Regions from separate parts of the Paenibacillus sp. S25 genome, predicted to be linked through region 1. Evidence: a T-box and tRNA genes for the amino acid it is inferred to sense, from the RefSeq annotation. Region 1 holds a T-box; the other regions hold tRNA genes.

Region 1 (7,651 bases):
CGTAATGACCTGAATATTCATTTCCCCTGGCTTTGGACTAGTCAGCTTGTAGTAAATTACTGCGTTCGTATCATCTACGTAGTCGATGTGATCCACTTCAATGCCGTAACCTGGATTAGGTGCCTGGAGACGGGTGATTGTCACGTTGTTCTGCTGGTCATTTGCCTTCTCTATGCTCATACTAATGTTATTTTGTTGAACCGGATCTACAGGCTCAGCCGGATTTTCAGGAGTAGCTTCAACCGTTTTGTGACTTTGTACAAATTCGGATGCGTTATAGACCATTTCTGCTGCCTCCATCCGCGTTACTTTACGATCCGGGTTAAAGTTGCTCTGTTCGTCCAATTTTGCAATTTTGGTCAATAACAGGAATTGAACGGCTGCATTTGATTCCTGGTCTAGTTTTTTGCCATCCGCTACATTAATTAACATACGGACAGTTGGATATTCACCCGTTGCACTCACTGCTTTATACAGAATATTCGCAAATTGTTCTCTTGTCATACGGGTGCTTGGATCAATATCTGGTGACAAAGGGATTTGGTGTTGGGCTGCAATCCGATAGGACTGGGCATACCATGCAGAAGCCGGAATGTTTGCAAAGGAACCCGTTGTGAAATCAGGCATTACCTGAAGATCCATTGCACGAACAACCAAGTGTACTCCTTGTGCATATGTGAGCGTTTGATCCGGTGCAAATTTATCCTTGGTTATTCCTTGAATAATTCCTTTGTCCTGAAGTGAGTTTACGATCTTCTCCTGTTCAGCTCCATTTATATCACGGAAAGCAGAAGCCGACGTAGCTACTGCCAATGAGCAGATGACAAGCAGGGCAGCTGTCACGCTTTTGTTCTTTTTCATGAGATACACCTCCATGTTTACTTTGCTTCTACACTTACCGACGCAATAAAAGCATCAAATGTTTCAAATATGCACAAATTGGTTGCAAAACAGTGGAATACCTGCGATTAGTGTAACCCGTCTAACTCTTTTCTGCTCACAATCTTTATACATACCCAAAAGTGCCTGTAACCGATTAATTTTTTACAGTATTCCTTTGGAAGAGCCAGGTCTGGGTAGCAGTCATCCCGCCAGCAAAAACTCGCTCCCCTTTGTTCGCTTTGCTTACATCCGATTCGGTGCTTTCAGACCAAGAACTTGCAGCGCGCATGCCAGAATATCGGCAGTTTGTTCCGCCAACTGGATACGCCACTGTCCACCATCGACAATCCTTTCCTTGGCGTAAAAACGGTTAAACGCCTGGGCCGTATCCAATGCAAATCTCGCAATAACCGAAGGCTCCAGTTGGCGAACCGCACGTATCAGTTGTCCGTGATAGCGACCCAACTGCTTAAGCAGCGCCCAACCTGCGTCACCCAACATTCCATCCGATACGTCATACAAATCACGAGAATGGCTATCTTGGACAAGGTCGTTGTCGCTAGGATTAGTATTAACATCGGCGCGAGCGTGAGCTTTCTCCAGAAGGCTGCGGATGCGCGCATGAGTATACTGTACATAAGGCCCGGTCTCGCCTTCAAAGGTCAGCGCCTCCTCCAACAAAAAATCCACTTCATTCAGCCGGTTGTTTTTTAAATCACCAAAAATAATCGCCCCAATGCCAACGTCCTCAGCTACTGCCTGTTGTTCCTGCAAATCGGGGTTCTTCTGAGTAATGATGGCTTGAGCACGCGCTATGGCTTCATCCAGCACCTCCTCCAGTTTGACAACTTTTCCGCGTCTTGTGGACATTTTCTTACCCGCAAACCGCATTAATCCAAACGGCACATGCTCACATTGCTCCGCCCAAGCCTCCCCTGCATGCTTCAGCACCGCAAACACCTGCTGGAAATGCAACTTCTGTTCTCCACCAACGACGTACAGCAACCGATCAGCCTTCATCACTTCATGACGATAAATCGCTGTTGCCAGATCACGTGTCGGATAAATGGTGGTCCCATCCTTTTTTAGAATAAGACACGGAGGCAGTTCCTCATCTTCCAGACGAACCACGAGCGCACCATCACTTTCCTCCAGCAATCCTTTTGCTCTTAATTGAGCAACAACTGCCTGCATCTTATCATTGTAAAAACTTTCTCCCAGCACATGGTCAAATGTAATGTTCAGACGCTGGTACATACGATCAAATTCACCCAGACTGACTTCAACAAAAAACTCCCATAGTTGTTGAGCCTCAGCATCCCCATGCTCCAAACGTCGGAACCACTCGCGGCCTTCATCCTCCAAAGTCGGATCATGCTCGGCCTCCTGATGAAAACGAACATATAGCTTCAGCGATTCACCAATCGGATCATGTTGTAGCTGCTCCTCATTTCCCCATCTTTTATAGGCCGCAATTTGCTTGCCAAACTGTGTTCCCCAATCCCCAAGATGATTCACACTAATTGGAATATATCCGGTTTCACCAAGAATGCGATACAAGGCAGCACCAATAACAGTAGAGCGAAGATGACCGATACCAAACGGTTTGGCAATATTGGGCGAGGACATATCAATAACTACCCGCTGTCCGTGCCCGATATTGGGCCTGAGGAAATCAGCCTTGCTCAATTCAGTAAGCATAAGCGGAATATGAACAGATCGATCCAATGTTATATTTACATAGGCACCCGATGCTGTAGCAGTTAAACCTTCTTCATGATTCACTAGCTCCGCCAATTCCAGTGCAATGTGCTGTGGAGACTTTCGAAACTTTTTAGCCAGCACAAAACAGGGAAACGCCACATCTCCCCATTCAGGCTGCGGAGGCACCTCAAATAATGATAAAATTTCTTTCTCCTCCAAGCCCGTATGGGCCAATATCGCTTGAGCAGCAATCCTCATCAACATGATCTCTCTCCTTCTTTTTATAAGATCTAACAAAAAAAGCCCCCGCCTCTTGAAATAAATCAAGAGACGAGAACTTTAATATCCCCGCGGTACCACTCTTCGTAAATCGGTTGTGTAGCTACAGCTAACTTACACAAAATCGCGATTTCACTCCAATGACTAATAACGGTGTCTGCCGGGCTGATCTACTAGAAGCTCTGCTCGTTGGATCAACCGTCTCCCGGGTGCGCTTCACATCGGACCTCATACCGGCTTACACCTCTTCCGGCTCGCTGTAATGATACGGCTCCGCTGCTACTCTCCCGTTCCATGACGTTAATTCCAATCATTATACAAACCTATTCAGTAGAAAGCAACCTTTTATTTCCTCTTCACGCACTAGTTCCATATATGTAATTACACTGCCACCAATTGGCGGCATGCCTGAACGCAACGACGACAGGCTTCTGCACAATGTTTGCAATGATCATGGGAATGCTTGCTGCATTCAGCAGCACATACCTCACAGGCCTTGGCGCACAGCTCACAGATTTGCTCGGCAAAATCCGTTCCGCGCTGCAGCATTTGAGCAGCAAATCCGCATATTTCTGCACATTCCCTACTCACTCGAATACATTCACGCAGCATAGCTAAATCATATTCCTTCAAACTCGCTACGTAACATACATTGCAAGCGTTCATACATTCCAGGCAAGCATCCACGCATTGTTGGTATGAATGATTCATATTACATTACCTCCCAGTTGTTGACCCTGCTGTACTATTACCCGCTGACCCTTGAGATTAATCATTTGATGTGCGCGCTTTCAATAAAATAAAAACAAAATAATCCCGACTTATGTAAGGAAGTGTACTATATTCCAGTGTGCAAGTGCAAGGATATTAATCACATGGATTTTTAGCCCCTGTTTCTGACTTGCATACGCTCAGTCATTGCTCTATTGTAAAAAGTGTATGTCTAACCACCGATCAAGGAGTGAGCATTTCAATGAATATGTCTTCTGTAGAGGAGCACCGACAGGAATCCCCGCAACAGGTTAATTGCATGGTCGTAACTGTCTCGGACACACGCACTGTGGAAACAGATACTGGGGGACGACTGCTCATGGATCTACTAGAAACCAATGGATATAAGGTTGTTCGATATGTCATCGTCAAGGATGACTACGAAGGTATTCAGCAATTAGTATCCGAAGCAGTGGCACAGAATGACATCGAAGCTGTACTTTTGACAGGCGGCACTGGTATTTCTACACGTGATACTACATATGAAGCCGTCTCCTCTCTACTGGATAAGGAGCTACCTGGTTTTGGGGAAATCTTCCGTTATTTAAGCTTTGCTGAGGACATTGGTTCAGCAGCTATCTTAAGCCGGGCTGTAGCTGGCACTGTGGGCCAGACAGCTGTATTTTCTATGCCTGGCTCACGCGGAGCCGTTCGTTTGGCAATGGAACGCATTATTGTCCCTGAGCTACGACATGTGATGAGAGAAATTTATAAATAAGCTCCTATTTCCTACATGCTGCGACACAAAAAGGCACCCCATACATTATGAGGTGCCTCTTCCAACTATTCTTTTTCTTCAACTTCGGGCTGCATATAGCTGTCGATCAGCTTTTGCTTCAGCTCCCATACCTTCTCGCTCAGATTTACACGATAAATTTCAGGGTTCAGCTTCCGCAAATATTCTGGCCAAAACAGTTTCAACTGTGAAGTATGGTAGGCACGAATTTCATCCAGTTCAGGAAGCTCATATACCTTCTGTCCATTTATAAAAATAGGCTCAAGCATTGGTACAGCTTCATAATTTTCTACATACTTCTTCATATACGGATGCAAAGGGTTAAACAGCTTCAGGCGCTTACCATTACGCGGACGCTCTTCATCCGGGAAAGAAATATAATCGGCTACAGCTCTCCCTTTCTTCTTATCCACAATGCGATATACATCCTTCTTGCCTGGTGTGGATACTTTTTCTGGATTACCCGAGATCTTAATCGTCGGCAACATTTCGCCATCCACTTCACGCTCAACCAGCTTGTACACCCCGCCAAGCGAAGGTTGATCTGAAGCCGTAATAAGCTGTGTTCCTACACCCCATACATCAATACGTGCCCCTTGTGCTTTCAGGTTAAAAATCGTATTTTCATCCAAATCATTGGAAGCTACAATTTGTACGTAATCTAAGCCTTCAGCATCGAGCATTTCCCGCGCCTGAATGGATAGATAAGCCAAGTCACCGCTATCCAGACGGATTGCATTCATACGCTTGCCCTGACTCTCCAGCATTTTTGCTGTCCGAATCGCATGAGGAACACCGCTTTCCAGCGTGTCAAAGGTGTCTACCAACAGTGTAACCTGGTCTGGTAAAACCTTCGCATACACGTCAAACGCCTCCTGCTCCGTCATAAAGGTCTGCACCCATGAATGGGCATGTGTCCCCTTCGTCGGGATTCCAAAGTGCTCGCCTGCCAGCATATTAGAAGTCGCGTCAAAACCTGCAACATAAGCTGCCCGTGCTCCCCAAATCGCTGCGTCAGCTTCCTGCGCACGCCGTGTTCCAAATTCGAGCAGTGTATCGTCACTTGCCACCTGCTTGATGCGCGATGCCTTTGTCGCAATGAGTGTCTGATAGTTCATAAAATTCAGCAATGCCGTCTCAACAAGCTGCGTTTCCATAATCGTTCCTTCGACACGTACCAGAGGCTCGTTTGGAAAAACAAGTGCCCCTTCTTTCATCGAATGGACCGTTCCACCAAACTTAAACTGGCGAAGCGCCTCCATGAACATGGGATCGTACTTCTCCTCCTGTTCAGACAGGTAGCGAATGTCCTCTTCTGTAAACCGCAAATTTGCAATGTAATTCACAATGCGTTCCAGACCAGCGAACACGGCGTATCCATTACCGAAAGGGAGCTTACGAAAATACGCCTCGAACACAGCTTTACGCTGGTGACTTCCGTTCACCCAATGGGCGTACATCATATTAATCTGATATTTATCTGTATGTAATGCGAGGCTCGTTGACTGCATCGTAATCATCCTCTCTGACTGTCCCCAGGTTTGTGGCGGCGACCGCCTCATCTGCCCAGATTCAGCAATATACGGCTCCATTTTGTTATCGGACATTGGTGCACAATCGTTAAGTTATTTTACTTCTTCTGGCGTAAAACCGTATCCTCAGCCGACCGTACCGCAGCTCCAAGACTTCCCTCAAAATGACCCAAAGCCCAATCATGTCCAGCTTGATTAAAGTTCGCCACAGCGTCCTTGTATACAGTAATAGCAAAACCTTTGTTATAAGCATCTACAGCCGTATGCAGCACACATATATCTGTACACACACCAATCAGATGGACTTCCAGAACACCACGTTCACGCAGCCTGAGCTCCAGATCTGTGCCTGCAAAAGCACTGTACCGTGTTTTATCCAACCAGTAGATAAGATCACTTTGTTGTTCATAGAGGCTACGAAGCTTTCCATACAAATGTCGTCCGTTGGTTCCACGTATATTATGTGGAGGAAAGAGTTTGCTCTCCGGATGATAAAGGTCGTTCTCCTCATGCAAATCCACAGCCATGACAACAAAGTCCCCTTGATCCACATATGCCTGCGTAATTGCTGCGATCCGTTCATCCAACTCAATCGCAGGTTGTCCTACAGGCAAACTACCGTCCACAAAATCTTTCGTGTAATCAATAACAATTAGTGCCTGCATCGTACGGTCAGCTCCTTATCCTCAAAGTGAAATTGTACGTTCTATGCGTAACCTATTACATTAGACGTTACGTGTAGATAGATAAACGCGGTACTCTGTCACTAAAACGGTACAACTGTGCCGGTCTTTGTGAATACTGGTTGGAACTGAGCGGTTTGCCGTTCTCATCACGCACCTCTTCCAGTATTCCCTGCCTGCTACGAGTCGATGTTATTTTGCGAATAAAGTTTGGCTCTTCGAAATCCGGTACGACACTCTGAATCACCTGATATAATTCACCCAGTGTAAAATGTAGCGGTAAAAACTGCTTGGCTATTGTCGTCTGAAGCATCTGCAACTGAATTTTGCGATAAGCATCTACTATGATATCCCGGTGATCGAATGCCAGCTCCAATTCCTCCAACGCTTCGCGGATCGTGAATAGCCCGACCTCGGAAGCATCATCGGCCGCCTGACGCTGTTCCAACATCCATTCTTCTACCAGCGCAAAAAACGCATGCGATATGATCCACCCGCGCGGATCACGTCCCGGTCCACTATATACACCCAAATACTCCAGATGCCCGCCGTCCACACCCGTTTCCTCTAACAGCTCCCGCTTGGCAGCTCCATACATGGATTCATCTTCCTGACAAAACCCTCCAGGCAACGCCCAGCGTCCTGCAAAAGGCCAACTGCGGCGCTTGATGAGCATGACTTTCAGCTCCCGAATCGGCAATGTCTTTGTTACCGTCTTGCGCTCCCGCTTCGTTAAGGTAAACATAACGATATCCGCCGGAGCTCCATCCGGGGTACGGTATTTCTTAATGTTGTATGACGCCTTTTGCGCCTCTTCGTTTATACGATTGCTATCCATTGGCATCACCATATTATATCGTTTTGATAAATTCATTATGACATAATAAAAATTTTTGTCAAGTGTCAGGCCTTGCCTGAATCACTTGCTTGTGTACGTAATACTCGGAAGGTTGCTGTAGATGTAGAACCAAGTGTGCCTTCACTATCTCTTACTTCCGCCTCAGTGGTTATCGTTCGACCTCCCTGATGGAGAATTCGCGCCCTAACCTCCAGTCGTCCTTGCC
Region 2 (7,651 bases), 2.3 Mb from region 1:
TCCCCCGAGCTGTCTACGCTGGCAAAGGCTTCGCCACCACTGTTCCACACCTCGGAAGCATCTGCTGTGACACCGCCCGCATTAGATGAAAATACAGCTTCGACCACTTTGCCGCCACTTTTAATGACTTCACCAGCTGTTGCATCTACAGCCTCATTGACATTGGCATGTTCCGAGCTCTTACCGTTGTAAGCCTGGCTTAACGTACCATCTACTACATTTCCGATCTGAAACCGATTGCCTTGGGCAAGCGCGTAGCTACGAGCCGCTACCGCTTGAGCCTTGAGCGCTTCATCTGGCCATGAGGAATAGACCTCTGCTCCTACCACGGAATACAAATACTGCTCCAAAGGAACTTCGTTCACAAGCGCCAGCTGGCCTGACGTCATGCCAATCTCCATCTGGCCGCGATATGTACGCTGTGATCTCTCCATCACTTGTATTCCATTATTACCGCCATTGACAGTTACCTTGCTATTATCAGAACCACTTAGCATGTAATGAGACATCACCTGCGAGCCGGTCGTGACTCCTGCTTCCTGTCTTATAATGAGGCCGGTTTGAGTAGCATTAACTTTGGACAGCGTGAGTCTTGGTTGCTTGCTCTCCAGCTCTGTTTTCAAAGCCGACAGCTTGCTGTCATTACTTTCTTCTCCAACCCATACAGCATACTGGCCCCTTGATTGAATCACAGTAAAAGCATCAAAGCCTGCCGCAGCAATTGTCGTTCGAACGAGATTAGCTTCCTGCTCGCTTCCGTAGCTTCCTGTGGACCAATGCTTGTTTCCCTTAACCTCGGGCTGCGCTCCGGTTGCGGAGGAAATCCGCTGTACAGCAGCCTGCGCAGATTGTTCACTAGCATATGTTCCCGCGTACACTTGATACACAGAGCTACCATTTTTTGAACCGATAAAAACCGTAGGTTTATCATTAGTCTTTTGCAGGGCTTGGGCCGCTTTTATCGCCGCTGCTTCATTTCCTTCAAGTACCTTCACCCGATAGCTGTCTACACTAAAACGAGCGGTACTGTCTGGCAGTCCCATCCAAGTTTGAAAACTGCCTCCACTGTTCTGTCCAACACTCAGACCTCCTGATGATTTCAAGGTTACAGCGGGGACGGTCGCTTTATATTTGCTACCTAGATCCGCAAAAATCACTACTCGAATATCCTCTTGGGCGGCAGCAGCGTGAACGCCCGAAGACCAAGGTATGCACACTGTAGCTAATACCATAATCGCTGCTGCTCGTTTGGCCCGGCCCATCCATGCACCGAAAATACTTTTTCGGTTAAATGCTTCTCCACTCATTTCTGGCTCCCCCAATCTAGCTGTCTAGCACTTATATTGCGTAATTTATTGGGATCTCGACCCTTGTCTGTCCCTCTAAATACATCGGCGGAATAAACCAAAATATGAACCCGCTCGAATCTTACTTACACTCTCACTTCCCTCAATCATCCGTCAGCCGATATCGTATTCATCATACTTGCGTGTAACCATGCAATGATTTTTTTTAAAAGTGAATCATGTTTCCTAATCACCGTGGATCCGTTGGCATCGGGATTCCAAGGTGGGCATATGCCGCCGGAGTCACTGTTCGTCCCCGAGGTGTTCTTTGTAAAAGACCAATTTGTAACAAATAGGGTTCATACACATCCTCAATTGTCTGACTCTCTTCACCAATAGTTGCAGCAATTGTGTCCAATCCTACAGGTCCGCCTCGGAATGAATGAATCATGGCCTTAAGCATTTTATGATCAATTTCATCAAGCCCGAGTGGATCTATTTGAAGCCTCTTTAGCGCCTCTGCAGCTAACTCAGAATGAATAATACCGTCTCCGGCAACCTGGGCAAAATCACGCACCCTTTTTAACAGTCGGTTGGCAATACGCGGTGTCCCCCGTGAACGCAATGCGATTTCCTCTGCCGCATCACCGACAATTTCAATCTCCATAATATCCGCGTTCCTGGACACGATGTAAGCCAGCTCGTCTGTCGTATAAAACTCTAAACGACTAATAACACCAAACCGGTCACGCAATGGCGCAGAGAGCAGCCCAGCGCGCGTAGTGGCCCCTATAAGGGTAAAGGGTGGCAAATCCAGACGGACCGAGCGTGCACTCGGGCCTTTACCAATCATAATGTCCAGCGCAAAATCCTCCATCGCAGGGTACATGACTTCTTCCACCGTACGATGAAGGCGATGAATCTCATCAATGAACAAAACATCACCCTCTTGAAGATTGGTCAGCAACGCTGCCAAATCTCCCGGTCTTTCAATTGCAGGACCTGAAGTTGTACGCAGATTAACCCCCAACTCATTGGCGATAATGTTAGCAAGAGTTGTTTTACCCAACCCCGGCGGTCCGTATAACAGTACATGGTCCAACGCTTCTTTACGCATTTTGGCCGCTTCAATATATACTTTCAGATTTTCCTTAACCTGATTTTGCCCGATATATTCATTTAGATAACGGGGGCGAAGGCTTAGCTCCGCCGTCTGGTCTTCCATCATCAAATTGGCGGAAATAATCCGGTCATCCATATTCCATCGCTCCTCTTTCCACCAGACATTTGTTAACGGACATCATCGTCCTATCCGGCAAACAACAGTTGCAAAGCCCGCTTCATCAAAATATCAGCAGATTCATCAGGTTTCGCATCTTTCTTCATTCTGCTCCATACCTTATCCAATTCAGCATCAGTGTAACCCAGCGCCTTCAGCGCCTCACGGGCCTCGCCCCAATATGAACCTTCGCCTTCTTCTACGACAGGCTCAGCAAACAATCCGGTTGCCATTCCCAACGAGCCAATACCGTCCAGCTTGTCTTTCAAATCCAGAATCATACGTTGTGCCGTCTTTTTACCGATCCCCGGTAACTTGGTGAGAAATGTGATATTCTCCTGATAAATCGCCGTTACCACATGAGCAGGCGTACCGCCTCCTAAAATACCAAGCGCAACACGCGGTCCAATACCAGATACATCAATCAGTTTACGGAACAGCTGCTGCTCCTCACGGGTCGGAAAACCGAACAGTAAAATAGCATCTTCCCTTACATGATGGTGAATGTAAATAACCACTGGACCTTCAGTTTTGGCGAACGCGTAAGGATTCGGACAAAATACTCGGTACCCTACACCCTGCACATCTAAAACGACATATTCATTTTCCAAATGGGCTACAGAACCACGCAAGAAATCTATCATTTTCGCAATACCTCATTTAATTTTGAATTTAGTCCATAAGAATGCGCATGACAAATAGCCACCGCCAAAGCATCCGCTACATCGTCCGGTTTGGGCACAATTTGAAGCTTTAGAAACATTCTAACCATTTCTTGTACCTGTTTCTTCTCAGCCTTTCCATACCCTACAATAGCCTGCTTTACCTGCATCGGCGTGTATTCACCTATAGGCAAATTACGTTGTTTTGCAGCTAGTACCAGCACCCCACGTGCCTGACTTACAGACATAGCGGTTGTAACGTTGCGATTAAAAAAGAGCTTTTCCAGTGCTACTGCATCAGGTTTATATTTATCTATTAATTGCAACATGCCTTCATACACATGAAGCAGCCTTTCTTCTTCCGGTGTATGGGCCTCCGTCTGGATGCAGCCATACTGTACAGGAACTACCTTGCTGCCAATCTTGTCTACAAATCCGAAGCCCACAATGGCAATGCCCGGATCAATTCCTAAAAAACGCAAAAAAATCTCTCCCCTATCGCTCAAACATGGCGTAACTAAACAATAGCCAGACGTTATTCTTCATATAATCATAGCCAAATACCATATAAAGCGAACATATGTGTCGTTCTTTTCATTATAACAAAACTTTGTATCTAATAGAGGAAAAAATTTAAACGTGAGTAAAAACATAAAAAGAGACGCTTCAAGCCTCACCTCATGGGCAATGCCTAACGTCTCCGTAGTTGTAATCAATAGTGCTGCTTTAATACCCTTTGTGTTCGCTCCACGGCAAAGTCACTAAAAGTGGAGATTACACTGTTATACTCATTTATATCCTGTACACGGATCCCCTGCTGAAGTTGTTTATACACCCCTTCTGGCAAGGCCGTCTCCATGGAACCCACATCCAATTGAAAAAAAGTGCGGATAACTTTTTCTCTTTTAGGTAGCCCTTCATACAATGTAAGCTGGCCGTCAGTGCTCAAACCCATGTATCCACGCTCTTTGCATGACTCTGACAAGTCTTCCACCCTGCGCTCCAGCCACACCTCTCCTTTGGTATTAAGTCGTCCCTTCCAATCGGGATGTTGCTTCAGTAAGGTCTCTAGCTGCTGTGAACTTAGTGTTCCCAAGGAAAGTGTTTCCGTACCACATACGTAGGTGGTTAATAGACGGGTCTTCCTGCTTATACCGGAAGCACGAATACTTTGCAATAGTTGCGTCTGTGAAGAGTGATCTTCAGTTGGACTGAGATGTGAAGCCTCCTCCACGCTCTCCTCTGCCATGACGGTAGTAGCGAGTGGCTGTGACAACATAGCCTGCAAATAATTCGAAAACAGAATACCCAACCCTGCCAGCAAACAAGCCGCACCAAAAATGCTACAAGCCCACACTGTTCTTCTCCACTGTTTCCAGCGCCGTTTCATCTGTTTTTTCCAACTTAATCGCTTCACAGTAATCCCTTCCGTCCCACTTTTTGTGTTAGTGTGACCTGACGATTACTGATTTATACAAAAAGATATTAATATAACAAAAAAGCCGCTGCTTCCAGCGACTTTTCTTTTGAATCGGGATGACACGATTTGAACATGCGACCCCCTGGTCCCAAACCAGGTGCTCTACCAAGCTGAGCTACATCCCGAAATAGATGCCGGTGAGAGGACTCGAACCTCCACGGTTTCCCTCACGATTTTGAGTCGCGCGCGTCTGCCAATTCCGCCACACCGGCTTATGAAGTTAATGGCGCGCCCTGAGAGATTCGAACTCCCGGCCTTTTGATTCGTAGTCAAACGCTCTATCCAGCTGAGCTAAGGGCGCAAATATGGAGCGGACGACGGGAATCGAACCCGCGACCCTCGCCTTGGCAAGGCGATGCTCTACCGCTGAGCCACGTCCGCAATATCATTATATCCATGACATATAAGTTCATGAATGGTGAGCCATGAAGGACTCGAACCTTCGACACCCTGATTAAAAGTCAGGTGCTCTACCAACTGAGCTAATGGCTCCCAACAGGGTAATATAACTTTGTAAAAATGGCGGAACTGACGGGATTCGAACCCGCGATCTCCTGCGTGACAGGCAGGCATGTTAGGCCTCTACACCACAGTTCCATAGCAGTTTACATTCAAAAGTTAATTGGTTGCGGGGGCAGGATTTGAACCTGCGACCTTCGGGTTATGAGCCCGACGAGCTACCGAACTGCTCCACCCCGCGATAATATTAGGGACTGCTATTTAAATAAATGGTGGAGGCTGAGGGGCTCGAACCCCCGACCCTCTGCTTGTAAGGCAGATGCTCTCCCAGCTGAGCTAAGCCTCCATACTACTTATGACCCGTAGGGGATTCGAACCCCTGTTACCTCCGTGAAAGGGAGGTGTCTTAACCCCTTGACCAACGGGCCATACAATAAAATAATTATGGCGGAGAGAGAGGGATTCGAACCCTCGAGACGCTTTTGGCGCCTACACGATTTCCAATCGTGCTCCTTCGGCCAACTCGGACACCTCTCCATATGGCTCCCCGAACAGGACTCGAACCTGTGACAACTCGATTAACAGTCGAGTGCTCTACCAACTGAGCTATCAGGGAATATTAATCATAAAACTCTGCTTGGCGACGTCCTACTCTCCCAGGACCCTGCGGTCCAAGTACCATCGGCGCTGGAGGGCTTAACGGTCGTGTTCGGGATGGGTACGTGTGGAACCCCTCCGCTATCGCCACCAAACATGAATTTGTTGAGCAAATTCTACCGTATGGTTATTCGGTTCATCACTTATCGTGTGAATGAATAGCCATGCGCTTGTCGTATGTCACTTGTACATACCTTCAAGGTTACACCCTGAAAACTGGATCCGAAACTCATTGCGTTTTATGCTTAGGATAAGCCCTCGACCGATTAGTATTGGTCAGCTCCATGCATTACTGCACTTCCACCCCCAACCTATCTACCTCGTCGTCTTCAAGGGGTCTTACTAATTGGGAAATCTCATCTTGAGGGGGGCTTCACGCTTAGATGCTTTCAGCGCTTATCCCTTCCGTACATAGCTACCCAGCGGTGCTCCTGGCGGAACAACTGGTACACCAGCGGTACGTCCATCCCGGTCCTCTCGTACTAAGGACAGCTCCTCTCAAATTTCCTACGCCCACGACAGATAGGGACCGAACTGTCTCACGACGTTCTGAACCCAGCTCGCGTACCGCTTTAATGGGCGAACAGCCCAACCCTTGGGACCTACTTCAGCCCCAGGATGCGATGAGCCGACATCGAGGTGCCAAACCTCCCCGTCGATGTGGACTCTTGGGGGAGATAAGCCTGTTATCCCCAGGGTAGCTTTTATCCGTTGAGCGATGGCCCTTCCATGCGGTACCACCGGATCACTAAGCCCGACTTTCGTCCCTGCTCGACTTGTAGGTCTCGCAGTCAAGCTCCCTTCTGCCTTTGCACTCTTCGAATGATTTCCAACCATTCTGAGGGAACCTTGGGGCGCCTCCGTTACTCTTTAGGAGGCGACCGCCCCAGTCAAACTGCCCACCTGACACTGTCCTCGCACCGGATCACGGTACCAAGTTAGAACCTAGATACGATCAGGGTGGTATCCCAAGGATGCCTCCTCTCAAGCTGGCGCTCAAGATTCAACGGCTCCCACCTATCCTGTACAGATCGTACCCAAATTCAATATCAAGCTGCAGTAAAGCTCCATGGGGTCTTTCCGTCTTGTCGCGGGTAACCTGCATCTTCACAGGTATTAAAATTTCACCGGATCTCTCGTTGAGACAGCGCCCAAGTCGTTACGCCATTCGTGCGGGTCAGAATTTACCTGACAAGGAATTTCGCTACCTTAGGACCGTTATAGTTACGGCCGCCGTTTACTGGGGCTTCGGTTCATAGCTTCGCCCCGAAGGGCTTACCACTCCCCTTAACCTTCCAGCACCGGGCAGGCGTCAGCCCGTATACTTCGCCTTGCGGCTTCGCACAGACCTGTGTTTTTGCTAAACAGTCGCTTGGGCCTTTTCACTGCGGCCCCCTCGGGCTATTCACCCTACCGAGGCACCCCTTCTCCCGAAGTTACGGGGTCATTTTGCCGAGTTCCTTAACGAGAGTTCTTCCGCGCGCCTTAGAATTCTCTTCTCGCCTACCTGTGTCGGTTTGCGGTACGGGCACCTTCTCCTGGCTAGAGGCTTTTCTTGGCAGTCTGAGATCATGACCTTCGCTACTACAATTTTCGCTCCCCATCACAGCCCAGCCTTAACGATGTGCGGATTTGCCTACACACCAGCCTCACTGCTTAGACGGACATCCATCAGTCCGCGTCACTACCCTACTGCGTCACCCCATCGCTCATAACGGATTACGGTGGTACAGGAATTTCGACCTGTTGTCCTTCGACTACGCCTATCGGCCTCGCCTTAGGTCCCGACTTACCCTGAGCGGACGAACCTTCCTCAGGAACCCTTAGG
Region 3 (7,651 bases), 1.8 Mb from region 1:
ATCTGGACAAAATCAAACAGGAAGGCATAGCCGGACCCTATGAATCCTTATCTGAGCGGGAAAAGGAGATTCTATCGTGGGTAGCCAAAGGATATGCCAACAAGGAAATTGCCGAGCACCTTGTGATTAGCGTCAAAACCGTAGAGTCCCATAAAAGTAACCTTATGGAGAAGCTTAACTTGAAAACACGACCTGAGCTAGTCAAATTCGCACTAAAAAAGGGGCTGCTCCATTATGAATGAACCTTCTAATCCTTTACTGCAGCATGCCTTTGGTGAATCAACCGATACACTGCTGAATGATCTGGAAATTTATATACCAGAGTCCCCTTTTCTCCATGCACTGCGTAACTCACTCCACCAACTATCCAATCTTAAATTTGCTCTAGATACGTCTTCCATCGTTGCTTTGACCGATCATCGAGGTATTATTCAGTACGTGAACGACAAGTTCTGTGAGATTTCGCAATATAGTCGTGAAGAGCTGATCGGTCAGGATCATCGTCTCATTAATTCAGGCTATCATACCCCTGCCTTCATGAAAAACCTGTGGACTACAATCCGTTCAGGTGAGGTATGGCAAGGAGAAATACGTAATCGAGCTAAAGATAACAGCTACTACTGGGTGAATACTACGATCGTTCCGTTTATGGACGAGGAAGGTAAACCCTATCAGTACTTAGCGATCCGCAATGAGGTCACTAAACTGAAGCAGGTAGAAGCAGAACTCCAGTCTATGATGACGCAAGTCATGCAAATACAGGAAGAAGAACGTAAACGCTTTTCAAGAGAGCTACATGATGGGATAGGGCAAAGCTTATTTTCACTTATTATTCAGTTAGACAGCCAACTTGCCGAACAACCTAGTGCTGCTCTGGAGAGTCTTCGTTCGCAGGTGACCGACATCATCAAAGATGTTCGTGGTCTAGCGTGGGAACTTCGTCCCTCAGTTCTGGATGATTTGGGTGTCGTACCAGCTATAAGAACCTATATTGAAAACTTCTGTTCTCATTACGGGATTGAGGTGCATTTTCAATGCACTCTACGTAAACGCCTTGATATTCGCAAGGAAATAGCAATTTATCGGATTGTACAGGAGGCATTAACGAATGTAGCCAAATACGCAGATGTAGCGGAGGCATATGTCGACGTTGAGGATCAAGATGAAATGATACAAGTGACCATTCGGGATGAGGGCATTGGATTCTCTGGAAAGTCCCAAGGAGAAGGAGTTGGATTGTTTAGTATGGAAGAACGAGCTAGAGGGGTAGGGGGATTTATGAGCATGACCTCTGCTCCAGATGAGGGAACCTCCATCCAGCTGACCATTCCCGTGTAAAAACTGTCCACTAGATCGGTTATCGGTGTATACCAGTTGTATGGATCAGAACGATATACACCGATACCGAGATTATGAATAATCAACACATTGTGGGTACATGAGAATAAATACAAAAAAAGAGAGAGCTCTGTCCCCAGACAGGCTCTCTTTATTTATAAGGTGTCACCACTGAGGCAACAAGAATCCGCTATAGCAAAAAGCGGGTGATGGGAATCGAACCCACGCTACCAGCTTGGAAGGCTGGAGTTCTACCATTGAACTACACCCGCAAATCAGTATCGGGATGACACGATTTGAACATGCGACCCCCTGGTCCCAAACCAGGTGCTCTACCAAGCTGAGCTACATCCCGACATTATACTTTTTTTAAGAAATGGCGCGCCCTGAGAGATTCGAACTCCCGGCCTTTTGATTCGTAGTCAAACGCTCTATCCAGCTGAGCTAAGGGCGCATATTTAAATCCATAATGAGCAGTCAAGGCGCCACCCAGATTTGAACTGGGGAATGAAGCTTTTGCAGAGCTTTGCCTTACCACTTGGCTATGGCGCCGTATGGATAATGGAGCGGACGACGGGAATCGAACCCGCGACCCTCGCCTTGGCAAGGCGATGCTCTACCGCTGAGCCACGTCCGCAAAATATGGTGCGGTCGAGAGGACTCGAACCTCCACGGGGGGTTAGCCCACACGGACCTGAACCGTGCGCGTCTGCCAATTCCGCCACGACCGCAAAATAACTATAAATGGTGAGCCATGAAGGACTCGAACCTTCGACACCCTGATTAAAAGTCAGGTGCTCTACCAACTGAGCTAATGGCTCTTAATGGCTGGGGATATAGGATTTGAACCTATGCATGACGGAGTCAAAGTCCGTTGCCTTACCGCTTGGCTAATCCCCAATAAATTAAGAATAAAGGGCGGCCGATGGGGCTTGAACCCACGAATGCCGGAGTCACAGTCCGGTGCGTTAACCACTTCGCCACGACCGCCATATGATTATGAAAAGACTGGTGGAGGATGATGGATTCGAACCACCGAACCCGTAAGGGAGCAGATTTACAGTCTGATGCGTTTGGCCACTTCGCTAATCCTCCAAAATGGTGCCGGCGAGAGGACTTGAACCCCCAACCTACTGATTACAAGTCAGTTGCTCTACCAGTTGAGCTACACCGGCACATTACTCATTTCCCACTTGAAAGGTGGCTCGGGACGGAATCGAACCGCCGACACGAGGATTTTCAGTCCTCTGCTCTACCGACTGAGCTACCGAGCCATAATTTGTTTTATTACTACACCATATAATCCGCACTATATATGCTAACTATATATGAGGTTAAAATGGCGGAACTGACGGGATTCGAACCCGCGATCTCCTGCGTGACAGGCAGGCATGTTAGGCCTCTACACCACAGTTCCAGAGGCATTTCCAATAGGAAATTAATTGCGGGGGCAGGATTTGAACCTACGACCTTCGGGTTATGAGCCCGACGAGCTACCGAACTGCTCCACCCCGCGACATTAAAAGGGATTTATCAAATTTTCTTATGGTGGAGGCTGAGGGGTTCGAACCCCCGACCCTCTGCTTGTAAGGCAGATGCTCTCCCAGCTGAGCTAAGCCTCCATATTATGACCCGTAGGGGATTCGAACCCCTGTTACCTCCGTGAAAGGGAGGTGTCTTAACCCCTTGACCAACGGGCCTTACAAAATAAGTTCTGATTCCAATAAATTTATGGCGGAGAGAGAGGGATTCGAACCCTCGCACCGCTTTCGCAGTCTAACCCCTTAGCAGAGGGTCCCCTTATAGCCACTTGGGTATCTCTCCGAGTAGCGGCAGAGGGGATCGAACCCCCGACCTCACGGGTATGAACCGTACGCTCTAGCCAGCTGAGCTACGCCGCCACCTTATATATAAAATTCAGAAATATTCAAAACATGGCTCCCCGAACAGGACTCGAACCTGTGACAACTCGATTAACAGTCGAGTGCTCTACCAACTGAGCTATCAGGGAATATTGGTGGAGCCAAGCGGGATCGAACCGCTGACCTCCTGCGTGCAAGGCAGGCGCTCTCCCAGCTGAGCTATGGCCCCAATCTTTTTGTTATTCTAGAAGTGGTGGGCCTTAGTGGACTCGAACCACCGACCTCACCCTTATCAGGGGTGCGCTCTAACCAGCTGAGCTAAAGGCCCTAACATGTAAAACTTCATCATCCTTTAAAGGATATCGCTTGGCGACGTCCTACTCTCCCAGGACCCTGCGGTCCAAGTACCATCGGCGCTGGAGGGCTTAACGGTCGTGTTCGGGATGGGTACGTGTGGAACCCCTCCGCTATCGCCACCAAACATGAATTTACATCGTAAATTCTACCGTACGGTTATTCGATTCATCACTTATCGTGTGAATGAATAGCCATGCGCTTGTTGTATGTCACTTGTACATACTTTCAAGGTTACACCCTGAAAACTGGATCCGAAACTCATTTGCGTTTTATTCTTAGGATAAGCCCTCGACCGATTAGTATTGGTCAGCTCCATGCATTACTGCACTTCCACCCCCAACCTATCTACCTCGTCGTCTTCAAGGGGTCTTACTAATTGGGAAATCTCATCTTGAGGGGGGCTTCACGCTTAGATGCTTTCAGCGCTTATCCCTTCCGTACATAGCTACCCAGCGGTGCTCCTGGCGGAACAACTGGTACACCAGCGGTACGTCCATCCCGGTCCTCTCGTACTAAGGACAGCTCCTCTCAAATTTCCTACGCCCACGACAGATAGGGACCGAACTGTCTCACGACGTTCTGAACCCAGCTCGCGTACCGCTTTAATGGGCGAACAGCCCAACCCTTGGGACCTACTTCAGCCCCAGGATGCGATGAGCCGACATCGAGGTGCCAAACCTCCCCGTCGATGTGGACTCTTGGGGGAGATAAGCCTGTTATCCCCAGGGTAGCTTTTATCCGTTGAGCGATGGCCCTTCCATGCGGTACCACCGGATCACTAAGCCCGACTTTCGTCCCTGCTCGACTTGTAGGTCTCGCAGTCAAGCTCCCTTCTGCCTTTGCACTCTTCGAATGATTTCCAACCATTCTGAGGGAACCTTGGGGCGCCTCCGTTACTCTTTAGGAGGCGACCGCCCCAGTCAAACTGCCCACCTGACACTGTCCTCGCACCGGATTACGGTACCAAGTTAGAACCTAGATACGATCAGGGTGGTATCCCAAGGATGCCTCCTCTCAAGCTGGCGCTCAAGATTCAACGGCTCCCACCTATCCTGTACAGATCGTACCCAAATTCAATATCAAGCTGCAGTAAAGCTCCATGGGGTCTTTCCGTCTTGTCGCGGGTAACCTGCATCTTCACAGGTATTAAAATTTCACCGGATCTCTCGTTGAGACAGCGCCCAAGTCGTTACGCCATTCGTGCGGGTCAGAATTTACCTGACAAGGAATTTCGCTACCTTAGGACCGTTATAGTTACGGCCGCCGTTTACTGGGGCTTCGGTTCATAGCTTCGCCCCGAAGGGCTTACCACTCCCCTTAACCTTCCAGCACCGGGCAGGCGTCAGCCCGTATACTTCGCCTTGCGGCTTCGCACAGACCTGTGTTTTTGCTAAACAGTCGCTTGGGCCTTTTCACTGCGGCCCCCTCGGGCTATTCACCCTACCGAGGCACCCCTTCTCCCGAAGTTACGGGGTCATTTTGCCGAGTTCCTTAACGAGAGTTCTTCCGCGCGCCTTAGAATTCTCTTCTCGCCTACCTGTGTCGGTTTGCGGTACGGGCACCTTCTCCTGGCTAGAGGCTTTTCTTGGCAGTCTGAGATCATGACCTTCGCTACTACAATTTTCGCTCCCCATCACAGCCCAGCCTTAACGATGTGCGGATTTGCCTACACACCAGCCTCACTGCTTAGACGGACATCCATCAGTCCGCGTCACTACCCTACTGCGTCACCCCATCGCTCATAACGGATTACGGTGGTACAGGAATTTCGACCTGTTGTCCTTCGACTACGCCTATCGGCCTCGCCTTAGGTCCCGACTTACCCTGAGCGGACGAACCTTCCTCAGGAACCCTTAGGCTTTCGGCGGATCTGATTCTCACAGATCTTTTCGTTACTCATACCGGCATTCTCACTTGAATGCAGTCCAGCGCTCCTTACGGTACACCTTCAACCCGCATTCAACGCTCCCCTACCCCTGATGCATAAGCATCAAGCCATAGCTTCGGTGGTGTGTTTAGCCCCGTTACATTTTCGGCGCAGAGTCACTCGACCAGTGAGCTATTACGCACTCTTTCAATGGTGGCTGCTTCTAAGCCAACATCCTGGTTGTCTGTGCAACTCCACATCCTTTCCCACTTAACACACACTTGGGGACCTTAGCTGATGGTCTGGGCTGTTTCCCTTTCGACAATGGATCTTAGCACTCACTGTCTGACTCCCGGAACTAAATCTATGGCATTCGGAGTTTGACTGAGCTTGGTAACCCTTGCGGGCCCCGCACCCAATCAGTGCTCTACCTCCACGATTCTTCTTTCCGAGGCTAGCCCTAAAGCTATTTCGGGGAGAACCAGCTATCTCCGGGTTCGATTGGAATTTCTCCGCTACCCCCACCTCATCCCCGCATTTTTCAACATGCGTGGGTTCGGGCCTCCAGTGCGTGTTACCGCACCTTCACCCTGGACAGGGGTAGATCACCCGGTTTCGGGTCTACGTCCACGTACTCAAGTCGCCCTATTCAGACTCGCTTTCGCTGCGGCTTCAGCTCTTCACCTTAACCTTGCACGGGAACGTAACTCGCCGGTTCATTCTACAAAAGGCACGCCATCACCCATAGATCGGGCTCTGACTTCTTGTAAGCACACGGTTTCAGGATCTATTTCACTCCCCTTCCGGGGTGCTTTTCACCTTTCCCTCACGGTACTGCTTCACTATCGGTCGCCAGGGAGTATTTAGCCTTGGCAGATGGTCCTGCCGGATTCATACGGGGTTTCACGTGCCCCGCACTACTCGGGATCCGTCTCGGAGAGAACAAGTTTTGAATTACAGGGCTTTTACCTTCTCTGGCGGGCCTTTCCAGACCTCTTCATCTAACCGGTTCCTTTGTAACTCCATGTGAGACGTCCCACAACCCCAAGGAGCAAGCTCCTTGGTTTGGGCTAATCCGCGTTCGCTCGCCGCTACTGACGGAATCACTATTGTTTTCTCTTCCTCAGGGTACTTAGATGTTTCAGTTCCCCTGGTCTGCCTCTATTCTGCCTATGTATTCAGCAGAAAGTGACTGTCGATGAAGACAGCCGGGTTTCCCCATTCGGACATCCCCGGATCAAAGCTTGCTTACAGCTCCCCGAGGCCTTATCGTTGTTCGCCACGTCCTTCGTCGGCTCCTGGCGCCTAGGCATCCTCCGTGTGCTCTTTGTAGCTTAACCTAGTATTTACATCGTAAATACGATTTGCTTTGAATTTCGGTTCAACACTTACGTGTGAATGAAATTCAACGCAGCTACCTTTATTTCACTTGTTTACACAAGATCAGCTTAAAGGAATATTCTAAAACGCAATTTCGTTTCGGTATCCAGTTTTCAAGGTGCAATTCGCTTCTTCGAAGCGAAACCCGATGAATATTTCGGTTCCACACGGATGTGTGAATGAAACATTCGTCGAAGCTTGAGAGTTTGAGCTCTCAAAACTGAGCAACGAGTGAGTAACAGGCCTAAACCTGAGTTTTGAAGCTTACGCTTCATATTTGAATGTTTCCATTGCAGGAAACGATTCTCCATAGAAAGGAGGTGATCCAGCCGCACCTTCCGATACGGCTACCTTGTTACGACTTCACCCCAATCATCTACCCCACCTTCGGCGGCTGGCTCCCTTGCGGGTTACCCCACCGACTTCGGGTGTTGTAAACTCTCGTGGTGTGACGGGCGGTGTGTACAAGACCCGGGAACGTATTCACCGCGGCATGCTGATCCGCGATTACTAGCAATTCCGACTTCATGTAGGCGAGTTGCAGCCTACAATCCGAACTGAGACCGGCTTTTCTAGGATTGGCTCCACCTCGCGATTTCGCTTCCCGTTGTACCGGCCATTGTAGTACGTGTGTAGCCCAGGTCATAAGGGGCATGATGATTTGACGTCATCCCCACCTTCCTCCGGTTTGTCACCGGCAGTCTGCTTAGAGTGCCCAGCTTGACCTGCTGGCAACTAAGCATAAGGGTTGCGCTCGTTGCGGGACTTAACCCAACATCTCACGACACGAGCTGACGACAACCATGCACCACCTGTCTCCTCTGTCCCGAAGGAAAGGTCTATCTCT
Region 4 (7,651 bases), 2.9 Mb from region 1:
GCATCCTGGGGCTGAAGTAGGTCCCAAGGGTTGGGCTGTTCGCCCATTAAAGCGGTACGCGAGCTGGGTTCAGAACGTCGTGAGACAGTTCGGTCCCTATCTGTCGTGGGCGTAGGAAATTTGAGAGGAGCTGTCCTTAGTACGAGAGGACCGGGATGGACGTACCGCTGGTGTACCAGTTGTTCCGCCAGGAGCACCGCTGGGTAGCTATGTACGGAAGGGATAAGCGCTGAAAGCATCTAAGCGTGAAGCCCCCCTCAAGATGAGATTTCCCAATTAGTAAGACCCCTTGAAGACGACGAGGTAGATAGGTTGGGGGTGGAAGTGCAGTAATGCATGGAGCTGACCAATACTAATCGGTCGAGGGCTTATCCTAAAATAAAACGCAAATGAGTTTCGGATCCAGTTTTCAGGGTGTAACCTTGAAGGTATGTACAAGTGACATACGACAAGCGCATGGCTATTCATTCACACGATAAGTGATGAACCGAATAACCGTACGGTAGAATTTGCACAGCAAATTCATGTTTGGTGGCGATAGCGGAGGGGTTCCACACGTACCCATCCCGAACACGACCGTTAAGCCCTCCAGCGCCGATGGTACTTGGACCGCAGGGTCCTGGGAGAGTAGGACGTCGCCAAGCAGAGCTTTATGATTAATATTCCCTGATAGCTCAGTTGGTAGAGCACTCGACTGTTAATCGAGTTGTCACAGGTTCGAGTCCTGTTCGGGGAGCCATTTGCTCTCATAGCTCAGCAGGTAGAGTGCATCCATGGTAAGGATGAGGTCACCGGTTCGAACCCGGTTGAGAGCTTGTTATAGGATGGCCCGTTGGTCAAGGGGTTAAGACACCTCCCTTTCACGGAGGTAACAGGGGTTCGAATCCCCTACGGGTCATAGGATATTATGGAGGCTTAGCTCAGCTGGGAGAGCATCTGCCTTACAAGCAGAGGGTCGGGGGTTCGAGCCCCTCAGCCTCCACCATTTTTCATCCTCTTACCTGGATGAAATCTTGGGGAATTGTGAATCATATGCATATTGGGGATTAGCCAAGCGGTAAGGCAACGGACTTTGACTCCGTCATGCATAGGTTCAAATCCTATATCCCCAGCCATTAAGAGCCATTAGCTCAGTTGGTAGAGCACCTGACTTTTAATCAGGGTGTCGAAGGTTCGAGTCCTTCATGGCTCACCATTGTATTACATGCGCGTGTGGCGGAATTGGCAGACGCACTAGACTTAGGATCTAGCGTCTTTGACGTGGGGGTTCAAGTCCCTCCACGCGCATCTTGTTTTTGCGGACGTGGCTCAGCGGTAGAGCATCGCCTTGCCAAGGCGAGGGTCGCGGGTTCGATTCCCGTCGTCCGCTCCATATTTGCGCCCTTAGCTCAGCTGGATAGAGCGTTTGACTACGAATCAAAAGGCCGGGAGTTCGAATCTCTCAGGGCGCGCCATATTTTAAAAAATTATATCGGGATGTAGCTCAGCTTGGTAGAGCACCTGGTTTGGGACCAGGGGGTCGCATGTTCAAATCGTGTCATCCCGATACTATTTTGCGGGTGTAGTTCAATGGTAGAACTTCAGCCTTCCAAGCTGATAGCGTGGGTTCGATTCCCATCACCCGCTTACCGATTACTTAGAAGCCGAAAGGCTTCTTTTTATTTTGTCCACATTACATGTACTTCTATGTATATAAGCTAGTGCAATTATCTCTCCTGTCATGCACAGTTGGGGATGACTTGTGCATATTGTACATAGGCTCTTGTTACTTTTGACACCTAGATCCCGAATTTCCCCTCTAACGTACCCCTTTCTTCTGCAGTAAGGCTAATTTCGTGATCAAATCCTTTGAATATAGGAATCCTATAGCTATTATGGTATGAATTCATGGTGATAACTCGACAGTTGCTCTTGGGTTGTACACATTTCCCTTTATTTATGTGGGTAAAAATCGAAGTGTTAAAGAGGAAACACCTTAGAAACACTGAGAAAATGGCTAATTTGTGTATATCTTTGTGGATAGAAGGCTAATAGAGTTGACTTTGTCAACAAATAATAAACATATGCACACCATGTTGCATGAATTTGTACCTTTAAAAACACACTCTTTATAAGAGGCTGTGCATAATGTTTCACGCATCACTAGTGTATACATTCATTTCTATTTATTAAGTTCATATTTATTCATAACAATCCAATATTTTCTCGAAAGAAGTAATTCAAAAAGATGATTTTTTACTGTAAATTTTACAGCTTTTCATGCGTTTTTATTGTATGATGTTAAGAAAGTGTCAAATTTCGTGTGTATACGTACCTTTGCTACAACTGTATATGGTGTGGAACAGATCAGATGGGGGGAAAAGCATGACTGAGCTTACGTTAACCGCTAACAAAAACCAATCCAACAATCTGCTACGGCGGGACGTTCGTTTTCTAGGGAATATTCTTGGTGAGGTTTTGGTTCATCAGGGTGGCAACGAACTTTTGGATATCGTGGAGAAAATACGTGAGACAAGTAAATCGTTACGTGCCGGGTATCAGCCGGAGTTGTATGAGAATTTCAAACAAATGGTCAGCGGACTGGATACGGATATTCGTCACCAGGTTATTCGCGCGTTTGCGATTTATTTTCAGTTGGTGAATATCGCTGAGCAAAACCATCGTATTCGTCGTAAGCGGGATTATGAGCATTCCGCTGGTGAAGATGTTCAGCCCGGTTCCATTGAAAGTTCCGTTCAGGAGCTTAAACAAGGTGGCTTCTCCGCTGAGGACGTTAGCAACTTGCTGAAAGAGCTCTCTTTGGAGCTGGTCATGACCGCACATCCTACAGAAGCGACACGACGAGTAATTCTGGATATCCACAAGCGCATTTCCGAGGACGTCATGCTGCTGGATAATCCGATGCTTACCTTGCGTGAGCGTGAACAGGTACGGGAGAATCTGCTTAACGAAGTAATTACGCTGTGGCAGACAGATGAGCTGCGTGATCGCAAGCCAACTGTATTAGATGAAGTAAGAAACGGAATGTATTATTTTCACGAGACCTTGTTTCATGTACTGCCAGATGTATACCAAGAATTGGAACGATGCTTGGACAAATATTATCCCGAACAAAAATGGCATATACCCACTTATCTGAGATTTGGTTCCTGGATCGGTGGAGACCGAGACGGCAATCCGTCTGTGACAGCTCATGTGACTTGGGAAACGTTACGTATGCAGCGCAAGCTGGCTTTGAGAGAATATCAGCACACGTTAAAGGAACTCATGGGTTACTTGAGTTTCAGCACCAGCATTGTGCGAGTTTCCGATGATCTGCTTGCTTCTATTGAAGAAGACCGTACTCACATTACACTTAAAAAGATGGAAGTATGGCATAACGAAAAAGAGCCTTATCGCATTAAACTAGCATTTATGATTGCTAAAGTGAACAACATCCTGGATGAAAGCAAACAGGGCACCAATGAGCGTTATAATTCTGCGGAAGAGCTCATTGCAGACCTAAATGTTATTGACAACAGCCTGCGTCATCATTTTGCCGATTATGTAGCAAACACATATATTCAAAAGATGATTCGCCAGGTAGAGTTGTTTGGATTCCACACAGCTACGCTGGATGTGCGTCAGCATAGTCAAGAACATGAAAATGCGATGACTGAAATTCTTTCTAAAATGAATATTGTGTCGGATTACAGTAAGCTGTCAGAAGAAGAAAAAATAAATCTGCTGGAAAAGCTGCTGAATGAACCTCGTCCGATTACTTCACCGTATTTAAAATATAGCGATAGCACACAGGAATGTCTTGACGTATATCGTACGATTTATTTGGCTCAGGAGGAATTCGGCAAGCAGTCCATTACAAGCTACTTGATCAGTATGACTCAGGGAGCCAGTGACTTACTGGAGGTTATGGTCTTATCCAAAGAGGTGGGCCTGTTCCGCATCGAGAAGGATGGCACTGTTATCTGTACGCTGCAATCTGTTCCTTTGTTCGAAACGATAGATGATCTGCACGCTGCACCTGATATTATGAGAAGATTGATGAACCTGTCTGTATATCGACAATCTGTGGCTGCGATGGACCAGCTTCAGGAGATTATGCTGGGATACTCGGACAGTAATAAAGATGGCGGTGTGGTTACAGCGAACTGGGAACTTCGGGTTGCTATGAACAGCATTACGGAAGTAGTTAATGAGTTTGGCGTAAAAGTGAAGTTTTTCCACGGTCGTGGAGGTGCGCTGGGTCGTGGTGGGATGCCACTTAATCGCAGTATTTTGGCTCAGCCTCCTCATACGATTGGAGGCGGAATCAAGATTACGGAGCAAGGCGAAGTACTATCATCGCGATACTCGCTCAGAGGCATCGCATACCGGAGCTTGGAGCAGGCAACATCGGCGCTGATTACGGCTGTGGCATATCATCGTTCCGGGAAGAAGGAAGTGTTTGAGGAGAGCTGGGAGGAGATTATCGCCCGCATTTCCCAAGTATCACTGGATAAGTATCAGGATTTGATTTTCCGAGATCCAGATTTCTTCAACTTCTTCAAAGAATCTACACCGTTGCCTGAGGTGGGCGAGCTGAATATTGGATCTCGTCCGTCCAAGCGTAAGAACAGCGAACGTTTTGAGGACTTGCGTGCCATTCCATGGGTTTTTGCATGGACACAAAGCCGTTACTTATTACCTGCATGGTATGCGGCTGGAACAGGTTTGCAAAGCTTCTATCAAAACAATGAGGATAACCTTAAAGTGCTGCAAACGATGTTTAGGGACTCTGCTTTCTTCCGGTCACTTATTGATACACTGCAAATGGCAATCGCTAAAGCGGATTTACTGATTGCAGAAGAGTACGCTGGGATGTCGGATAACGAAGAGGCCCGGCAGCGCATTTTCGGGCAGATTTCAGCGGAGTTCAAGCTGACATCTGAGTTGATTTTGAAAATAACCGGACAATCCGAGATTTTGGACGACGTGCCGGTTATTCAGGAATCTATCCGGTTACGTAATCCTTATGTCGATCCGTTAAGTTACTTGCAGGTTCAATTGCTAAGTGAGCTACGGGAGCTGCGGGATCAGAACGGTGATGACACTGAAATGCTGCGTGAGGTATTGTTGACGATTAACGGAATTGCCGCAGGCTTAAGAAATACGGGCTGATATAGTGTGGTTGTACGAATACAGGCAATCGGGTACTCATGGGGTGCCCGATTGTGCTGTTTGTATATTAATGGCAGGTGTGCTTGCAGTTAGTAACAATACTACAGTTGATTTCCGGATAAAATTAAACTACGATGAATAATCATAAACATGTAGTAAGTAACCCATCAGCAAGTCTGGGGGAGTATAGAGTGGATAATATGGAAAGCCGCTTGGTGAGGCTGGTACAGAAAGGCGATCAGCGAGCTTTTGCGGAGTTAGTCGAGTTATATAAAGATCGGATTTTTCATCTTTCCTACCGGATGCTAGGTAATCGCCATGAGGCGGAGGATCTGGTGCAGGAAACTTTTTTGCGTGTGTATCGTAATTTGGAAAAATACGATCATGGACAGAAGTTCTCAACCTGGATTTATCGAATTGCTACAAATCTGTGCATTGATCGTCTGCGAAGGAGAAAACCTACATACTCACTTGATGCTGAAATGAATGATCAGGAAGGTGTCGATGGGTACGCCATGCTCGCCAGTGAAGAGCTTACCCCCGAGGGGAGTACGCTTCTGTCCGAAACGCAGGCTTTAATTCATGACGCCATTGACAGCCTTCCGGATAAATATAGGACGATTATGGTTTTACGGTACTTGCAGGAGCTTTCCTTACAGGAAATCAGCGATGTGCTCAATCTCCCAGTCACCACGATTAAGACAAGAGTACACAGGGGCCGGGATTTTCTGCGCAAAAAACTGGAGCACAAGCTATAGATCATGCGCATAGATTCTAGGAAAAGAGTCTGCGTAGATGTTTTTATGAAACATAATGCTCGTTGTAACGTATGTAAGATGAGCAAAGTTTCTAAGCCGGAGCATGTTATGTTAAGAAACACGGAAGAATATTAGAAAGGATTGGCTCATATGGATTGCAAACAAGCCGTCTCTTTTATGCATGACTATCTAGATGGCGACCTGTCTGAGCAGGACAAACATGAGTTGGAACAGCACTTGTTAGACTGCCCGGAATGCCGCATGCGTTTTAAAGAGCTGGAGCGGACGGATGCGATGCTTTACGGTACACGCTATCATCAAGTGCCGTGTGTATCAGATGAGCTGACATTTCGCATTATGAATGCTTTGCCACCGCATAAAAGACAGACTGCGGTGCCTATGCTGACGTGGGTGAAAAGGCATCCCGCTGTAACAGCCGCTGCCTTCTTCCTTATTGTTATATGCTCAAGCATGGCCAGCTTTTCTAGCACGGACCATCAATTGGTAGTCAAAGGAAGCCAACTGGATCAAGTCGTTATTCAGGGTGATACTGTGATTGTGCCTGAAGGGAAATCCATTGCCGGAGATCTAACAGTGCAAAATGGTGAAGCCCGTGTATACGGCGATGTGGAAGGAAATGTAACTGTAATTGATGGTTCTTATTATCAAGCGTCCACCGCTCATATTGCAGGACAGGTTAAAAGTATTGATCAAACCTTGGATTGGATATGGTACAAGGTTACTGATTTATTCGGGGGACCTTCTTCTCCATAAAAGAAGCTTGAAATGGCAAGGACGATATCGAGCGCCTCTTTCCGCTGGAAAAGGCGTTTTTTTGTATATGAAGCTGGCGAATTGTACTGTATTTTACTGATTTTAGCGGTTCTTTTGTCACACAGCTTGCAACGTGAGCCTGATCGTTATAACCTAGATAGAGAGAGCATACTGTGTACATATTACACCCACTCACTACAGAAAATTGCGGGGGCATGCGCATGTTGGATTATTTTGCGGACCTGACTTGGAAAGAGTCCATTAAAGATATTATCGACATTTTGATCGTAACCTATATTATGTATCAGCTTATTTTACTTGTTCGCGGAACGCGTGCAGTTCAATTGTTGAAAGGGATTCTGTTTCTGGTTGTCATTTGGGCGGTTAGTACCTGGTTTGATTTGTATACGCTCAAGTGGTTGATGAACCAAATGTTCACCTTTGGTGTGGTGGCTATCTTTATTATTTTTCAGCCTGAGTTGCGTCGTGCACTAGAACAGTTGGGGCGTGGCAAACTATTTGGGCGTTCGTCTGCGGATGATGAAGAGATTAACAAGTTAATCGGAGAAATGATTAAGGCGCTGAATTATTTATCACGTAGGAAAATAGGAGCTTTGGTCGTATTTGAGCGTGAGACAGGGCTAAACGAATATACAGAGTCTGGTATCAAGACACAGGCTGTAGTCAGTTCTGAACTGCTAATTAACATCTTCATTCCTAATACACCTCTGCATGATGGTGCAGTGATTATTCAAAATAAACAGATTGCTTCTGCGGCCTGTTATTTACCATTATCGGAAAATCCGTTCATCAGCAAGGAGCTGGGAACCCGTCACCGTGCTGCGATTGGGGTGAGTGAGGTAACGGATGCCGTAACTGTCGTAGTATCAGAGGAAACAGGGCAAATTTCTTTGGCCATTAATGGACAGGTCGTGCGCGACATTAAGGAAGAATCCCTAATC

What was found. The T-box of region 1 lies ahead of argS (arginine--tRNA ligase). A T-box ahead of a tRNA ligase gene usually reads a tRNA of that ligase, here a tRNA-Arg.
Region 2: it encodes a tRNA-Arg, which carries the amino acid that the T-box ahead of argS (arginine--tRNA ligase) is inferred to sense. The anticodon was not compared.
Region 3: it encodes a tRNA-Arg, which carries the amino acid that the T-box ahead of argS (arginine--tRNA ligase) is inferred to sense. The anticodon was not compared.
Region 4: it encodes a tRNA-Arg, which carries the amino acid that the T-box ahead of argS (arginine--tRNA ligase) is inferred to sense. The anticodon was not compared.

What each region holds. Positions count from the first base shown of each region.
Region 1 covers NZ_CP073683.1:2,260,602-2,268,252, reverse strand. The annotation lists gene KAI37_RS10035 (S-layer homology domain-containing protein) at 1-861, opposite strand, end outside; gene argS (arginine--tRNA ligase) at 1,126-2,850, opposite strand; T-box leader at 2,910-3,169, opposite strand; gene KAI37_RS10025 (four-helix bundle copper-binding protein) at 3,247-3,576, opposite strand; gene KAI37_RS10020 (MogA/MoaB family molybdenum cofactor biosynthesis protein) at 3,839-4,354, shown strand; gene KAI37_RS10015 (nicotinate phosphoribosyltransferase) at 4,420-5,883, opposite strand; gene KAI37_RS10010 (cysteine hydrolase family protein) at 6,003-6,569, opposite strand; gene KAI37_RS10005 (NUDIX domain-containing protein) at 6,637-7,425, opposite strand; gene KAI37_RS10000 (PaaI family thioesterase) at 7,491-7,651, opposite strand, start outside.
Region 2 covers NZ_CP073683.1:4,517,130-4,524,780, forward strand. The annotation lists gene KAI37_RS19675 (SpoIID/LytB domain-containing protein) at 1-1,307, opposite strand, end outside; gene ruvB (Holliday junction branch migration DNA helicase RuvB) at 1,537-2,544, opposite strand; gene ruvA (Holliday junction branch migration protein RuvA) at 2,595-3,209, opposite strand; gene ruvC (crossover junction endodeoxyribonuclease RuvC) at 3,206-3,709, opposite strand; gene KAI37_RS19695 (BofC C-terminal domain-containing protein) at 3,940-4,644, opposite strand; tRNA gene KAI37_RS19700 (tRNA-Pro) at 4,759-4,832, opposite strand; tRNA gene KAI37_RS19705 (tRNA-Leu) at 4,840-4,919, opposite strand; tRNA gene KAI37_RS19710 (tRNA-Arg) at 4,932-5,008, opposite strand; tRNA gene KAI37_RS19715 (tRNA-Gly) at 5,014-5,088, opposite strand; tRNA gene KAI37_RS19720 (tRNA-Lys) at 5,124-5,199, opposite strand; tRNA gene KAI37_RS19725 (tRNA-Asp) at 5,228-5,304, opposite strand; tRNA gene KAI37_RS19730 (tRNA-Met) at 5,331-5,407, opposite strand; tRNA gene KAI37_RS19735 (tRNA-Val) at 5,437-5,512, opposite strand; tRNA gene KAI37_RS19740 (tRNA-Glu) at 5,523-5,594, opposite strand; tRNA gene KAI37_RS19745 (tRNA-Ser) at 5,612-5,703, opposite strand; tRNA gene KAI37_RS19750 (tRNA-Asn) at 5,707-5,782, opposite strand; rRNA gene rrf (5S ribosomal RNA) at 5,802-5,918, opposite strand; rRNA gene KAI37_RS19760 (23S ribosomal RNA) at 6,070-7,651, opposite strand, start outside.
Region 3 covers NZ_CP073683.1:425,873-433,523, reverse strand. The annotation lists gene KAI37_RS01945 (response regulator) at 1-242, shown strand, start outside; gene KAI37_RS01940 (PAS domain-containing sensor histidine kinase) at 235-1,338, shown strand; tRNA gene KAI37_RS01935 (tRNA-Gly) at 1,540-1,610, opposite strand; tRNA gene KAI37_RS01930 (tRNA-Pro) at 1,620-1,693, opposite strand; tRNA gene KAI37_RS01925 (tRNA-Arg) at 1,716-1,792, opposite strand; tRNA gene KAI37_RS01920 (tRNA-Cys) at 1,819-1,890, opposite strand; tRNA gene KAI37_RS01915 (tRNA-Gly) at 1,901-1,975, opposite strand; tRNA gene KAI37_RS01910 (tRNA-Leu) at 1,982-2,069, opposite strand; tRNA gene KAI37_RS01905 (tRNA-Lys) at 2,084-2,159, opposite strand; tRNA gene KAI37_RS01900 (tRNA-Gln) at 2,164-2,238, opposite strand; tRNA gene KAI37_RS01895 (tRNA-His) at 2,256-2,328, opposite strand; tRNA gene KAI37_RS01890 (tRNA-Tyr) at 2,348-2,433, opposite strand; tRNA gene KAI37_RS01885 (tRNA-Thr) at 2,438-2,513, opposite strand; tRNA gene KAI37_RS01880 (tRNA-Phe) at 2,540-2,612, opposite strand; tRNA gene KAI37_RS01875 (tRNA-Asp) at 2,679-2,755, opposite strand; tRNA gene KAI37_RS01870 (tRNA-Met) at 2,781-2,854, opposite strand; tRNA gene KAI37_RS01865 (tRNA-Val) at 2,885-2,960, opposite strand; tRNA gene KAI37_RS01860 (tRNA-Glu) at 2,967-3,038, opposite strand; tRNA gene KAI37_RS01855 (tRNA-Ser) at 3,071-3,162, opposite strand; tRNA gene KAI37_RS01850 (tRNA-Met) at 3,166-3,239, opposite strand; tRNA gene KAI37_RS01845 (tRNA-Asn) at 3,274-3,349, opposite strand; tRNA gene KAI37_RS01840 (tRNA-Ala) at 3,354-3,429, opposite strand; tRNA gene KAI37_RS01835 (tRNA-Ile) at 3,452-3,528, opposite strand; rRNA gene rrf (5S ribosomal RNA) at 3,565-3,681, opposite strand; rRNA gene KAI37_RS01825 (23S ribosomal RNA) at 3,834-6,764, opposite strand; rRNA gene KAI37_RS01820 (16S ribosomal RNA) at 7,118-7,651, opposite strand, start outside.
Region 4 covers NZ_CP073683.1:5,161,265-5,168,915, reverse strand. The annotation lists rRNA gene KAI37_RS22630 (23S ribosomal RNA) at 1-376, shown strand, start outside; rRNA gene rrf (5S ribosomal RNA) at 528-644, shown strand; tRNA gene KAI37_RS22620 (tRNA-Asn) at 664-739, shown strand; tRNA gene KAI37_RS22615 (tRNA-Thr) at 743-815, shown strand; tRNA gene KAI37_RS22610 (tRNA-Glu) at 827-898, shown strand; tRNA gene KAI37_RS22605 (tRNA-Val) at 910-985, shown strand; tRNA gene KAI37_RS22600 (tRNA-Gln) at 1,041-1,115, shown strand; tRNA gene KAI37_RS22595 (tRNA-Lys) at 1,120-1,195, shown strand; tRNA gene KAI37_RS22590 (tRNA-Leu) at 1,207-1,287, shown strand; tRNA gene KAI37_RS22585 (tRNA-Gly) at 1,298-1,372, shown strand; tRNA gene KAI37_RS22580 (tRNA-Arg) at 1,378-1,454, shown strand; tRNA gene KAI37_RS22575 (tRNA-Pro) at 1,473-1,546, shown strand; tRNA gene KAI37_RS22570 (tRNA-Gly) at 1,556-1,626, shown strand; gene ppc (phosphoenolpyruvate carboxylase) at 2,365-5,157, shown strand; gene sigW (RNA polymerase sigma factor SigW) at 5,349-5,915, shown strand; gene KAI37_RS22555 (anti-sigma factor) at 6,066-6,689, shown strand; gene cdaA (diadenylate cyclase CdaA) at 6,911-7,651, shown strand, end outside.